DNA from 2 places in the Microbacterium sp. ER1 genome. Region 2 is predicted to be linked to the other one. Evidence: riboswitches for the same ligand, from Rfam matches in the RefSeq annotation. Region 2 holds a riboswitch; the other holds the start of a gene.

Region 1 (7,247 bases), on a different contig from region 2:
GTGCGTACCGGCTGCCGTGTCGATCAGGGCGTCCGGTGCCTCGTCCCCGGGCAGATGCCCGCCCTTCACCAGCACCGCGGTCCCCATCGCGGCCGACAGCTCTCGCGCTGCGGCGAGCGCGTCCGCCCAGTCCGTCACCTCGTGACCGACGAGCACCGCGAGCTCGGCGAGGTTCGGGGTGACCACGGTCGCCAGGGACAGCAGGCTCCGCAGCTCGCGCTCCGCATCGGGGTGGAGCAGCCGATCCCCCGAGGTCGCGATCATGACCGGGTCGAGCACGACGATCGGGGGCTGTGTGTCTCGGAGCCACGCGGCGACCGTCCGGATCACCTCCACGTCCGCGAGCATGCCGACCTTCACGGCGTCGATGCGGATGTCGTCACCGACGGCGTCGAGCTGCGCCCGGAGGAAGTCCGCGGGAGGAACGTGCACGGCGCGGACGCCCTGCGTGTTCTGGGCGGTCAGGGCCGTCAGGGCCGCCATGCCGTAGCCCCCGTTCGCGGCGATCGCCTTGAGGTCGGCCTGGATGCCCGCGCCCCCGGACGGATCGCTGCCGGCGATGCTGAGCACGTGCGGCACCGCGCGCCCGAGCCAGCGCCGACGGAAGGCCGCGGCGGCTGTCCGGGGGTCGCCCGCCGCGCACAGCGCCGACACCACCGCGATCCCGGCCGCGCCGGCCGCGCGCAGCGCCGCCGTGTCGTCGAGCTCCACCCCGCCGATCGCGACGCACGGCAGCGCACTGCGCGCGGCGAACGCGGCGAAGCCGTCGATGCCGAGCGGGGCCGGGTGGTCGGGCTTGGTGCGCGTGGGGCGGATCACGCCGACCCCGAGGTAGTCGACCGTGCCGGGCGGCAGCGCGGCGACCTCCTCGAGGTGCGCGGAGGTGTTCGCGGTCAGCCCGATCAGGGCCTCCGGGCCGAGGAGCTCGCGCGCGCGGAGCACCGAGGCGTCCGCCTGACCGAGGTGCACCCCGTCCACCCTGGCGCCGCGACGACGGGCCTCGACAGCCGCATCGAGGCGATCGTTCACGACGAGCAGCGCACGACCGTCGATGGCCGCGGACAAAGCGAGGAGCTGCACGACGGTCTCCTCGTCCGTCGCCTCCTTGTCGCGCAGCTGCACGATGCGGACGCCGCCGGCCACCGCTTCGCGGACGGTCGCGACCACCCCGCGTGCGCCGCACAGCGACCGATCGGTGACGAGGTAGAGGGACAGGTCGACGGTCATCGGGTCTCCTCCTCGACGCGGGCGCGGTCCCGGAGATCCGCTGGGGTCACGGCGGACAGCGCATCGAGCAGTCCGACGGCGAAGCTGCCCGGTCCGCGGGAGGTCTCCGCCGCCTGCTCGGCCGCGACCGTGTAGACGAGGGTCGCCGCGGCCACCGCCGTCAGCGCATCGGTCCCGGTACCGCGGGACGCCCCGAGGAAGGCCGCCATCACGGCCCCCAGCGCGCAGCCGCCGCCCGTCACCCGCGTGAGCAGCTCGTGCCCGTTGGCGATGCGGATCACCCGTTCCCCGTCGGTGAGGAGGTCGACCGGGCCGGAGACGGCGACCACGGAGCCGTACCGGTCGGCGAGCTCGCGCGCAGACGAGGCCGCCGCCTCGGTGCCGTCCGTCGCGTCGACGCCGCGGCCGCCGCTGCTGTGCCCGGCGAGCGCGAGGATCTCCGACGCGTTGCCGCGGATGGCGGTCGGGCGCCGCGCGGCCAGCTCGTGGGCCAGTGCCGTCCGCACCGGGAGCGTGCCGATCGCGACGGGATCGAGCACCCACGGCGTGGCGGCGGCGAGCGCTCCGGCCACGGCTTCCCTGCTCGCCTCCCGCTGCTCCGGGGTCGGCGTCCCGAGATTGACGAGGAGCCCCGAGGCGGCACCCGCGAACGGTCCGGCCTCGCCGACGATGTCGACCATCGCCGGCGCCGCGCCGAGCGCGAGCAGCACGTTGGCGGTGAACCCCGTCACGACGGCGTTCGTGAGGCAGTGCGTCAACGGCGGCGCAGCCCGGACCTCCTCCCGCAGCCTTCCCGCCGTGACGGCGAGGTCGAGGACGGATTCCGGACGCACAGGATCGCTCATTGCGACATCCCTTCGCTAGTACGAACTAGATCAGGTTCGACGGGTGTGATCTCAGCCGCGGATGCGGCACCCCGTGTCACTGCCTCGCAGTCTAGCGAGCGAAGGCGTCGAGCAGCGCCCGCTCCTCCGTCCGCGTGAGTCCGGCACGGCGCTCCCGGTCCACGCCCCGTTCGCGCTCGTCCGCCACGACGCGTTCCACCGTCTCTTCGAGGGGCCGGAGCCTGCCTCCGCCGCGCCGGTACCGCGCGTTCGAGCGGGTCATGAATCCGCTCATCTCGGGCGGCAGCCACAGCGGGAGCGAGCGCGGCCCCGCCCAGTACGCGACACCCTCCGCGACGAGACGCTCCTCCGTGCCGACGACGACCGGACCGGTGTGCCCGGTGGAAGCGCGCACCGTACGCAGCACGTCCTCCAGGTCGCGCACGTCGCCGATCGCGTTGACGGCACCGGTGACGGTGGCGGACACGACGAAGGCGGCGACGTCCTCGACGTCGATGACCTGCGCCGTGCGCCCGTCGAGCGGCGGGAGCAGCACGGGCTCGTCCAGGGCCCGGAGGAACGCCGCCGCCCAGTAGCCGAAGCGATCGCTCGGGTCGCCGTCGCCGACGATGAGGCCGGGACGGACGAGGAGCGCGCGGTCGCCGAGGCTCTCCTGCACGGCGTCCTCCGCCGCGACCTTCTGCCGCGCGTAGTCGTCGTCCTCACCGGCCTGCGCCGCCGGGTGCCGCGGGGCCGACTCGTCCGTCCCGACCGTCTCGTCGTCGCGGTACACCGACATCGACGAGACGCAGGTCCACCGGGCGGCACGCTCGCCGAGCGCGCGGACGGCCCCGGAGACATGAGCGGCGCGGGAGGAGACGTCGACGACGTGGTCCCAGTCGGTGCGCGAGACGACGTCATAGGCGTCCTCGTCGTCGCGGTCGGCGAGCACGAGGGTCGCTCCCGGTGGCGCCGGCCGCCCGCCGCGGGCGAGGCAGGTCACCGACGCGCCCGCCCCCAACGCGTGCGCGGCGATGCGCTCCGACAGCCATCCGGTTCCCCCCAGGATCAGCACATCCGTCATGTGCCCATGTCATCAGGATCGACGACTCGGGGGAAGGGCCTCCGCTCAGAGCGGAGCGACACAGGCCACCACGCGAACACAGGCCCTCACGCGAACACCGCCCACCACGCGAGCTCAGGCCCTCACCGCGAGCACAGGCCATGGGCGCTGCTGTCGCCTGATGCCGCGCGAACGCCTGATGCCGCGCGGGCTCGGCGCCGTCGCGGAGGCCGGCCCCGAAGCGGTCAGGGGACGACGATCTCGTCGAGGCCGTCCAACACCGGGATCGTCCACGACAGGTCCGGTCGCCAGTCGATCCACTCCCGATCGAACGGCCAGTCGCCGGCATGGAACGACGCGATGGCCGCGACCGCGTGCCGCTCGATCTGCGCGGCCTGCGCGACGGTCAGCCGTCCCTGGTCGACGGCGGCGACCAGCTCGTCCTCGTCCTTCATCGCCACGCGCCCGTCCTGTGCGATCTCGACGTCGAGGACGTGATCGGAGGTGTAGGTGGCACTGTCGGTGCGCAGGTGCGCGTTCTCGAGGTTGACGTACCAGCCGGCGAAGTCCCACGTCGTCCCGGTGACCGAGCTCCAGAACAGCCAGACCGACCACGGCACTCCCGCGGGCGCGATGCGCAGGATGCCGTTGCCCCACCACTCCTCGACGATCCGGCGCCGGGGCTCCCGCCACCGCCGATCGAGCGGGACGGCCCGGATGCGCTCCCCGTCCCGCGTGCCCTGACCTTCCTGCTGCGTCCCGGCGGCGAGCCACGCGACGAGACCGCGCTCATCGTCACGGACGACGCGCATGGGGGTGACGGTCGCCGCCTCCCCCGTGGTCCACCCCGGCTTGCGGTAGTGCCAGTCGAGCTGCGCACCCGGCGAGAGGAACGGTCCCTCCCCGAGCGATCGCGCTCCGGCGGGGACCGAGGGTGGCGTGGGCTGCAGGAGGAGGCTCGTCATCCGGCCACGCTATCGCGAGAGCGCACGGCTCCCCGGAAAGGGGCCGTGCGCTCTCCCGATCAGTCGCGGAGGGCGGCGCCGAAGCGCTCCGCGGCGACGGCGACGCCCGCCATCTTCGCCTCGGAGGCCTCCGCGGCGGTCAGCGTGCGGTCGTCGGCCCGGAAGCGCAGGGCGAACGTCAGCGACTTCGATCCCTCGGGCACGCCCTCGCCGCGGTAGTCGTCCACGAGCCGGACCGACTCCAGCAGCGCGCCGGCGCCCTCGATGAGAGCCGCGCGGACCTCGCCCGCCGGCACCTCGGCCGGCAGCGTGAGCGAGACGTCCTGCGTCGCGGCCGGGAACGTGGACAGCGACGCCGCAACAATGCGTCCTCCGGCGAGCGTGAGCAGCCGGTCGAGGTCGAGTTCCAGTACGGTGGCGCGGCCGGGCAGGTCGGCCTCCTCCGCGACGGCGGGATGCAGCTCGCCGACATAGCCGATCTCCTCGCCGGCGGCGACCAGCGCACCGGTGCGTCCGGGATGGAGCGCGGCGCGCTGCGTCTGCACGACGTCGATCTCGATGCCCGCGGCGGCCCCGATCACGCGGACCGCGTCGAGCGCCTCGACGAGCCCGGCGGCCTCGGCGGCACGCCCCGGCTGACGCGGCGACACATTGCCGGTCAGCAGCACCGCGACGTGGCGCTCCTGCGGGGGGATGGAGGCGTCGAGCTCGGCGAGCACCTCATCCGACGGCCGGACACCCAGCGGCGGGACCTCGGCGGTGCCGTACTCCACGCCGGGCTCCGGGACGAACACGGCCCCGGTCTCGAACAGCGCGAGATCCGTGAGCCCGCGCGAGATGTTGCGGTGCGCGGTCTGCAGCAGACCCGGGATGAGCGAGCGCCGCAGGAACGGCACCTGCCCGTCGAGCGGGTTCGCGAGGCGGATGCTGGGCAGGTGCTCACCGGACGCGGAGCCGTGCAGATCGTTCTGCGCCTCGGTCGTGAACGGGAACGCCGGAGTCTCCACGAACCCGGCGGCTGCGAGAGCGTTCGCCACGCGGCGACGCCCCTGCTGGTGGGCCGTGAGGCCGCGGCCGGACGGCGGCGTCGGCAGCACCGCGGGGATGCGGTCGAGCCCGTGGATGCGGGCGACCTCCTCGGCGAGCGTCCACTTGTCGGTGAGGTCCGGGCGCCAGGTCGGCGGGATGACTGTCCACCCGCCCGGGGTCCCTTCGCCGTCCTGGGTCCCTGAGCCGTCCGCCTGGGTCCCTGAGCCTGTCGAAGGGCTGACCTCCGCCCCGATCGTCGTGAGCGCCCCGGTGATCTCGTCGTCGGTGTAGTCGACGCCGATCAGTCCCTGCACGAAACCGCGCGGGAGCTCGATCTCGGCGACGAAGACCTCGGCGAAGAGCGCGCCACCTTCCTCCGTGAGCGTGCCACCGGCGAGCTCGACCATGAGGTCGGCCGCGCGTCGGGCTGCGACGAACGGGATCAGCGGGTCGACGCCGCGCTCGAAGCGCTTGGACGCCTCGCTCGGGAGCTTGTGCCGGCGGGCCGTGCGGGCGATGGTCGTCGCGTCGAAGGTCGCCGCCTCGATGAGCACGTTCCGCGTGGTGTCGCTCATCTCGGTGGTGCCGCCGCCCATGACACCGGCGAGGCCGATGGGGCCGGAGTCGTCGGTGATGAGGAGGTCTTCGACGTGCAGCTTCCGCTCTACGCCGTCGAGCGTGGTCATCTTCTCCCCCGGCGTCGCGCGCCGGACGGTGATGCCGCCCGTGAGCTTGTCGAGGTCGTAGCCGTGCAGCGGCTGCCCGAGCTCGAGCATGACGTAGTTCGTGATGTCGATGAGCACACCCAGCGACCGCATGCCCGCGAGGCTCAGGCGCGCGATCATCCACGGCGGGGTGGGTCGCGACGGATCGACGTCGCGCACGACCCGGGTGACGAACTCGCTCGCGCCGACCTTGCCGCGCACCGGCGCCTGGTCGTCGACCACGGCCGTGTGTCCGGAACCGGGCTGCAGCTCGGCGAAGTCGCGCTCGGCGGGGTCGCGGAAGGCCGCCCCCGTGGCGTGGGAGTACTCACGGGCGACGCCGCGCACCGAGAACGCGTAGCCGCGGTCCGGCGTGACGTTGATCTCCACCGCGACGTCGTCGAGGCCCAGCAGCGCGATCGCGTCCGTGCCCACGGGCGCATCGATGCCGAGGTCGCTCAGCACGACGATGCCGTTGTGCTCGTCGCCGAGACCCAGCTCGCGCGCGGAGGCGATCATGCCGTCGGAGACGTGACCGTAGGTCTTGCGGGCGGCGATCGGGAACGGACCGGGAAGCACGGCGCCGGGCAGGGTCACGACGACCTTGTCCCCGACGACGAAGTTGTGCGCGCCGCAGACGATCCCGCGGACGCCGCCATGCTCGGGGCCGACATCGACCTGGCACCAGTTGATCGTCTTGCCGTTCGACTGGGGCTCCGGCTCGAGCGAGACGACCTGGCCGACCACCACGGGACCCGTGATGTCGAAGCGGTGCACGTCCTCCTCTTCGAAGCCGACGGTCACCAGCGCCGCGAGGACGTCCTCGGGCGTGGCATCCGCTGCCAGATCGACGTACTCACGCAGCCACGAAAGCGGGACGCGCATCACACCACCATCCCGTACTGCTCGCTGAAACGGACATCGCCCTCGGCCATGTCGCGCATGTCCTGCACATCGCTGCGGAACATCAGGCCCCGCTCGATGCCCATGCCGAACGCGAAGCCGCTGTACACCTCGGGGTCGATCCCGGCCGCGCGCAGCACGTTCGGGTTGACCATGCCGCAGCCGCCCCACTCGATCCAGCGCGCGCCGCCCTTGAAGGTCGGGTGCCACAGGTCGAGCTCGGCGGAGGGCTCGGTGAAGGGGAAGTAGTTCGTGCGGAAGCGGGTCTTGGCCTCCGGGCCGAAGAGCTGCTTCGCGAAGTGGTCGAGCGTGCCCTTGAGGTGCGCCATCGTGATGCCCTTGTCGACGACCAGGCCCTCGAACTGCGTGAAGACGGGGAGGTGCGTGGCGTCGAACTCGTCGGTGCGGTACACGCGGCCCGGACACAGCACGTAGATGGGAACCTCGCGGTTCAGCATCGACCGCACCTGCACCGGGCTCGTGTGCGTGCGCATGACGAGGTGGCGCGAGGTCGGGTCGACGTAGAAGGTGT
Region 2 (7,247 bases):
CTCCGCCGAGCGCATCGGCGAGGTGCTGAACACGGAGTCCACGATGACCCGCCCGGTGGACGGCGTCACCGTCTTCCCGACCCCGGGTGCCGTCGCGTTCGACGACGTGGAGTTCACGTACCCCGGCGCCGACGCCCCCGTCCTCACCGGCATCAGCTTCGCCGCGGAGCCGGGCGAGACCGTCGCGATCGTCGGCTCCACCGGGTCGGGCAAGACCACGCTCGTCTCGCTCATCCCGCGCCTGTTCGACGTGTCCGGCGGGTCCGTGCACGTCGGCGGCGTAGACGTCCGCGAGGCCGACGTCGAGGCGCTGTGGGACAGCATCGGCCTGGTGCCGCAGCGTCCCTTCCTCTTCACCGGCACCGTCGCGTCCAACCTGCGCTACGGCCGCGAGGACGCCACCGACGAGGAGCTCTGGCACGCGCTGGAGATCGCCCAGGGTCGCGACTTCGTGGAGGAGATGCCGGACGGCCTCGACTCCCGCATCGCCCAGGGGGGCACGAACGTGTCCGGCGGTCAGCGCCAGCGCCTGGCGATCGCGCGGGCCATCGTGCACCGGCCGCAGGTGCTCGTGTTCGACGACTCCTTCTCCGCGCTCGACCTCACGACGGATGCCCGGCTGCGGCAGGCGCTGTGGCGCGAGCTCCCGCACGTGACGAAGATCGTGGTCGCGCAGCGCGTCTCCACGATCACCGACGCGGACCGCATCGTGGTCCTCGAGGGCGGCACCATGGTCGGCGTCGGCACCCATGAGGAGCTGCTGGAGACCAGCGAGACCTATCGCGAGATCGTCGAGTCGCAGCTGGGGGTGGACGCATGAGCGAGCAGGACCCTTCGACACGCTCAGGGAACCAGGGTCGGCGCCGTCGCGGACGGGGCGCGGCCGCCGCGCCCACGGTCGAGCGGGAGCTCACCGCCGAGGAGCAGTACGAGGCGGAGCTCGCCGAGCAGGCGCGGCAGAACTCCGGCGACTGGGACAGCGTCGCGCCGGGCAAGGCCGACAACTTCGGCCCGAGCTTCGCGCGGATGATCGGGCTGCTCAAGCCCTCCGCGGTGTGGTTCGTCTTCGTGTCGATCCTCGGTGCGATCGGGGTCGTGCTGACCGTCGCCGCCCCGAAGGTGCTCGCCGAGGCGACGAACATCGTCTATCGCGGCTTCATCTCGATCCAGCTCGGTCAGCCCACCGGCGACTTCCCCGGCTTCCCGGCCGGGACCCCGCAGGACGTCGTCGTCGACGCGCTGCGGGACGCCGGGCAGAACGACTTCGCCAACCAGGTGGGCGCGCTCGGCGACTTCCGGGTCGGCGACGGCATCGACTTCGACGCGCTGCGCTGGGTGATCGCCGCGGTTCTCGCGATCTACGTCGTGGCCGCGTTCCTCAGCTGGCTGCAGGGATACGTCATCAACGTCATCATGGTGCGCACCATGTGGCGGCTGCGCGAGGCCGTCGAGGCGAAGATCAACCGGCTCCCGCTGGCGTACTTCGACAAGGTGCAGCGCGGCGAGCTGATCTCGCGGGTGACGAACGACATCGACAACATCACCCAGACCATGCAGCAGTCGCTGTCGGGAGCACTGACCGCCGTGCTGACGGTGATCGGCGTGCTCGTGATGATGTTCTCGATCTCGTGGCAGCTCGCCCTCGTCGCCCTCGTGGCGCTTCCGCTCATGGGCGTGATCTTCGGCGTCATCGGACCGCGGTCGCAGAAGGCCTTCGGCACGCAGTGGCGCAAGGTCGGCCGGCTCAACGCGCGGGTCGAGGAGGCCTTCTCCGGCCACGCGCTGGTCAAGGTGTTCGGCCGCGAGCAGGACGCGCTGGACAAGTTCAAGGCCGAGAACGAGGAGCTCTTCCAGGCGAGCTTCAAGGCGCAGTTCCTCTCGGGCATCATCATGCCCGCGATGACCTTCGTCGGCAGCCTCACCTACGTCGGCATCGCGGTGCTCGGCGGGCTCATGGTCGCGAGCGGGCAGCTGCGGCTCGGCGACGTGCAGGCGTTCATTCAGTACTCGCAGCAGTTCACGCAGCCGCTGTCCGAGCTGGGCGGCATGGCCGCCGTCGTGCAGTCCGGCACCGCCTCGGCGGAGCGGGTGTTCGACCTGCTCGACGCCGATGAGCAGGAGGCCGACGCCCCCGACGCCCCTGCTCTCCGCGAAGGGGAGGGCGTGATCGAGTTCGAGAACGTCTCCTTCTCCTACTCGCCGGAGCGTCCGCTCATCACCGATCTGTCGTTCCGGGTGGAGCCGGGGCAGACCGTCGCGATCGTCGGACCCACGGGTGCCGGCAAGACGACGCTCGTGAACCTCATCATGCGGTTCTACGAACTCAGCGGCGGACGGATCACGCTGGACGGTCAGGACATCTCGACCATCACGCGTGACGACCTCCGGTCCCGCACCGGCATGGTGCTCCAGGACCCCTGGCTGTTCGCCGGGAGCATCCGCGAGAACATCCGCTACGGACGCTCGACCGCGACGGACGAGGAGGTGCTGGCCGCCGCGCGGGCGACCTACGTCGACCGCTTCGTGCACGCGCTTCCGGATGGGTACGACACCGTGCTCGACGAGGACGCGTCGAATGTCTCGGCCGGTGAGCGGCAGCTCATCACGATCGCCCGGGCGTTCGTGGCGCAGCCGTCGATCCTCATCCTTGACGAGGCCACCTCGGCGGTCGACACCCGCACCGAGCTGCTGCTGCAGAACGCCATGGCCGCGCTCCGACAGGGGCGCACCTCGTTCGTCATCGCGCACCGGCTGTCGACCATCCGCGACGCGGACCTCATCCTCGTGATGGAGCATGGCGACATCGTCGAGAAGGGCACGCACGACGAGCTCATCGCCGCGCAGGGCGCGTACTGGCGGCTGTACCAGTCGCAGTTCGAGCAGGCGGCGACCGACCTCGACGCGGAAGCGGCCCTGACCGGGTCGTCTCCGGTCGTGGTGACGGGAGAGGCCGACGCCGAGGCCCGCGCGGAGGAGCAGGCGGCCGATGCCGTGGCGGGTGCCGCCGTCGGTGCCCAGCTTCCCGGAGCGGAGGCGGCCGCCGCGCAGGCGCTCCTCGACGACGGGGCGGACGGCGCGTCGCCTCGTCCCTGATCGTCATCGCCCTGACGCCCCGCTCCGGACTCGGAGCGGGGCGTCAGTCGTCAGGAGCGGTCCGCGTCGATGCCGAACAGCTCGAGGGGATGGGTGAGGCGCCACCACGGGCTCGGGCCGTCCATGTCTTCGGCGAGGACGAGTGCGGTCTCGGTGGTGTCGATGGGGCCGGCCGTGGTGAGGGTGCCGACGTCGCCGTCCGCCTCGCGCTGCTCGCCGAGATCGAACACAGCCGTCGCGGTCGCGCTCGCCCCGTTCCACAGCACCACATCCGCGTCCTCACCGGTCACGACGTCGACCTCCTCGCCCCAGGCGGTGCGGACGCGTCCGACCACCGTCCCGGCGGGAACGGCGGGGCCCTGCGCCTGCAGCGCCGCCTCGGTTTGCGCGAAGAGGGCTCGGGTGAGGGCGAGACGCGCCTCGTCGTCCTCCTGGTTCAGCGCCGCGGCGTAGAGGCGGACCGTCGAGTCCCCCACGGAGACGTCCTTCGCCGTCAGCAGGTTCCAGCCGACGAGTGTGCCGGTCTTGATGCCGACGACCCCCGGGTCCGCGAGCATGCCGTTCGTGTTCTCCACCGTGCCGGCCCCCGGCAGCTCGACCGACCGGGTGCCCACGATCTCCGCGAACACGGGATTCTGCATCGCGAGCTCGCCGAGAGCCACGAGCGCCTCCGGGGTGGCGACGTTGCGCGCGTCGAATCCGGACGGCGTGACCACGGTGATCCCGGAGAGCCCGCGCTCGCCGAGCCAGACCTCGGCGGCGGCCGCGAACTCCCGATCGGAGCCCCAGATCTCCGCGGCGAGCCGATCGATGTAGTTGTTGGCCGAACCGAGCAGGGTGCCCTGCAGGAGCTGGTACTCGGTCAGCACCCCGCCCACGGGGACATCCAGCGCGGACTGATTCGAGATCCGGTAGTCCCAGTACCGGATGCTGTCGGCGTAGGTGAAGGAGAACTCGGGGCCCTGCTCCCCGGGGGCGAGGGGCAGGCGGTCGAGCACCATGAGCGTGCTGACGACCTTGGTGATGCTCGCGATGCTGACCGGGGCGGTCGTGGACGCGGCCGTGGTCATCCCGGCGATGCCCACGGCGCCGTCGCCCACCTCCGGCCAGGCGAGCGCGGCGGTGGGGGCGGCCACCGGGGTGACCTGCACGGCCTGGACGGTGGGCGCGACCTCGTGCAACGGCCAGAGCAGCGTGCTTCCGGCGTAGGAGGCGACGAGCCCGGCGAGGACCCCGAGCGGGACGAGCAGGCCCGGGCCGGCGATCGCCGGACGCAGCGTCGCGTCGCGCAGCAGGCCGGGGGCGGCCTCGGCTTCCGGGGTGGCGTCGAACTCCGGTGTCGACGACCCGGACTCGACCACGTCCGTGTCGACCCACGTCAGCGCGGTCGCCGGTGTCGAGGCATCGGCCCACGCGACGGTCTCCGTCGTGGTCGCAGGCAGCGTGTCGACGGTCTGCGAGGACGCGGGGGTGGAGTCCTCGGGCCGCGCGTCGACGCCGACGCCGCCGGACGCCTCTTCAGGGGGATCGGAAGCGGTCACTCGCTTACGGTACCGAATGCCGCCAGGAATCCGCCGTGCGCGGCTCGGGACGCGCGGGCGGAAGACGCTAGGATCGACAGCACAACCACGGGAGTCCGGCGAGCCGGGCTGAGAGGGAGCGAATCGCGCTTCGACCGTCGAACCTGATCTGGGTCATGCCAGCGCAGGGAGGAGTTCACATGAGTACGTCCACGTCCGCATCCTCGTCCACGAAGACGACCGGCGCTCCGGCGCGCAGCTATCTGCGGTGGCGCATCGTCGACATCGTCGTCGCCAGCGTGCTCGGCGTCGCCGCCGGCCTGATCTTCCTGGCCTGGAACGTCGGGTACCTCGGCCCCAAGGCCCTGCTCGAGCCGCTGCTCCCCGGGCTCCAGGGGCTCCTGGACGGACCGTGGCTGTTCGCCGGAGTGCTCGGCGGCCTCATCATCCGCAAGGCCGGTGCGGCGATCTACGTCGAACTGCTGGCCGCCGTCGTCTCGGCGCTCATCGGCAACCAGTGGGGTGGCTTCCTCACGCTCGAGGCGGGCCTCGTGCAGGGTCTCGGCGCCGAGCTCGTCTTCCTGCTGTTCTTCTACCGTCGCTGGTCGCTGCCCGTCGCGATCCTCGCCGGTGCCGGCGCTGCGCTCGCGGGAGGCATCAACAACCTCATCCTCTGGTACGCCGGCTCCGGTCCCGCGTTCACCGTGATCTATCTCGTGAGCACGGTGATCTCCGGCGCCGTCATCGCCGGTGCCCTGTCGTGGGTGCTCGCCCGCGGTATCGCGGCGACGGGGGCGCTGGACCGCTTCGGCTCCGGGCGCGAGGCGCGCGTGCGCGTCTGATGGCGGCGCAGGTCGCTCCCGCGGTCGTCGAGGCGCGCGGCTGGGGCTGGCGGCATGCGAGCCGCCGGGCATGGGCGCTGCGCGACGTCTCGTTCCGCATCGAGCCCGGCGAGCGGGTTCTCGTGCTCGGCGCGTCCGGGGCGGGCAAGTCGACCCTGCTGCATGGCCTCGCGGGCGTGCTCGGCGGCGAGGAGGAGGGCGAGAGCGCGGGGGAGCTCCTCGTCGACGACGCTCCGGCGGTGGCGACTCGCGGGCGCGCCGGACTGGTCCTCCAGGACCCCGATTCCCAGGTGATCCTCGCCCGCGCAGGCGACGACGTCGCGTTCGGGTGCGAGAACCTCGGCGTGCCGCGTGCGGAGATCTGGCCGCGTGTCGAGGCGGCGCTCGCTGCCGTCGGCCTCGACGTGCCGCTCGATCATCCGACCAAGGCGCTGTCGGGCGGCCAGAAGCAACGTCTCGCCCTCGCCGGCATGCTCGCGATGCGCCCCGGCCTCGTCCTCCTCGACGAGCCGACGGCGAACCTCGATCCGGACGGGGTGCGCGAGGTCAGGGAGGCGGTGGAGCGGATGCTCGCCGCGCACCCCGCCACCCTCGTGGTCGTGGAGCATCGACTCGAGGTGTGGTTGCCGCTCCTCACCCGGGTCATCGTGCTCGGTGCCGGCGGGGTGGTCGCGGACGGCCCTCCCGCCGCGGTGCTCGGTGCGCAGGGAGAGCGCCTGGCGGCGGACGGCGTCTGGGTGCCCGGGCGTCCTTCCGTCGAGCCCCCGGCACCGAGGACGGTGCCCGGCGAGGTGCTGCTGTCGGCCCGAGCACTCGCCGTGGCGCGGGTGAAGGGGCGTCCGGTGGCCCGCGGCATCGACCTCGACGTGCGGGCGGGAGAGGCCCTCGCGATCACCGGTCCGAACGGCGCGGGCAAGTCCACGCTGGGCCTGACCCTCGCGGGCCTGCTCCCGCCCGCGGAGGGGGCCGTGATCGCGGCGCCGATGCTCGCGCAGGGTGCCGATCCCGCGCCGATCCGCTGGGCGTCCCGCGACCTCCTCACCCGGATCGGCATGGTCTTCCAGGAGCCGGAGCACCAGCTTCTCGCCACCACCGTGCGCGACGAGCTCGCCATCGGCCCGCGCGCGCTGGGCGTCCCGGAGGACGAGGAGGTCGAGGCCCGCGTCGACGAGCTGCTCGCCCGCCTGCGCCTGTCCGCGCTGGGAGCCGCGAACCCGTACACGCTCTCGGGTGGGGAGAAGCGCCGTCTCACCGTCGCGGCCGCGATCGCCACGCGACCCCGGGTGCTGATCCTCGACGAGCCGACGTTCGGACAGGACGCCCGCACCTGGGCCGAGCTCGTCGCGATGCTCGCCACCCTCCGGGACGAGGGCTCCGCGATCGTCACCGTCACGCACGACCTCGACGTGGCGCGCGCCCTGCACGCCACCCGCTTCGCCCTGGGGGCGCCGGCATGACGGATCTCGCCGACACCCGCGCGCGCGCCGGCGTCGTGGCCCGGATCAACCCGGTCGCGAAGCTCGGCGTGAGCGCCCTCATCGCCGTGCCCTTGATCCTCACACTGGATCCCGTGTCGGCGGCGGTCGCCCTGGTGCTCGAAGCGGTGCTGTTCCTGTTCGCCGGCATCGGGTGGCGCGAGTTCTGGGTCCGCACCTGGCCGGTCTGGCTCGCGGCGCCGCTCACAGGGCTCACCATCGCCCTCTACGGCGAGACGAGCGGCACGGTCTACGTCGACTGGTTCGTGCTGCGCATCAGCGAGGGGTCGCTCGCGCTCGCCGTCGCCACGATGCTC

The links. A riboswitch is a leader RNA that binds a small molecule or an ion and turns the genes downstream of it on or off. The one in region 2 is predicted to bind thiamine pyrophosphate.
Region 1: it holds a riboswitch for thiamine pyrophosphate, as region 2 does, so the genes downstream of both, thiM (hydroxyethylthiazole kinase) here and BV453_RS05710 (ECF transporter S component) in region 2, are expected to answer to the same signal.

The regions. Positions count from the first base shown of each region.
Region 1 covers NZ_QCXO01000122.1:13,965-21,211, forward strand. The annotation lists gene BV453_RS03015 (bifunctional hydroxymethylpyrimidine kinase/phosphomethylpyrimidine kinase) at 1-1,227, opposite strand, end outside; gene thiM (hydroxyethylthiazole kinase) at 1,224-2,072, opposite strand; TPP riboswitch at 2,063-2,156, opposite strand; gene BV453_RS03025 (NAD-dependent epimerase/dehydratase family protein) at 2,164-3,135, opposite strand; gene BV453_RS03030 (DUF402 domain-containing protein) at 3,360-4,079, opposite strand; gene pheT (phenylalanine--tRNA ligase subunit beta) at 4,139-6,697, opposite strand; gene pheS (phenylalanine--tRNA ligase subunit alpha) at 6,697-7,247, opposite strand, start outside.
Region 2 covers NZ_QCXO01000129.1:17,890-25,136, reverse strand. The annotation lists gene BV453_RS05725 (ABC transporter ATP-binding protein) at 1-820, shown strand, start outside; gene BV453_RS05720 (ABC transporter ATP-binding protein) at 817-3,093, shown strand; gene BV453_RS05715 (D-alanyl-D-alanine carboxypeptidase) at 3,144-4,634, opposite strand; TPP riboswitch at 4,712-4,821, shown strand; gene BV453_RS05710 (ECF transporter S component) at 4,814-5,455, shown strand; gene BV453_RS05705 (ABC transporter ATP-binding protein) at 5,455-6,912, shown strand; gene BV453_RS05700 (energy-coupling factor transporter transmembrane protein EcfT) at 6,909-7,247, shown strand, end outside.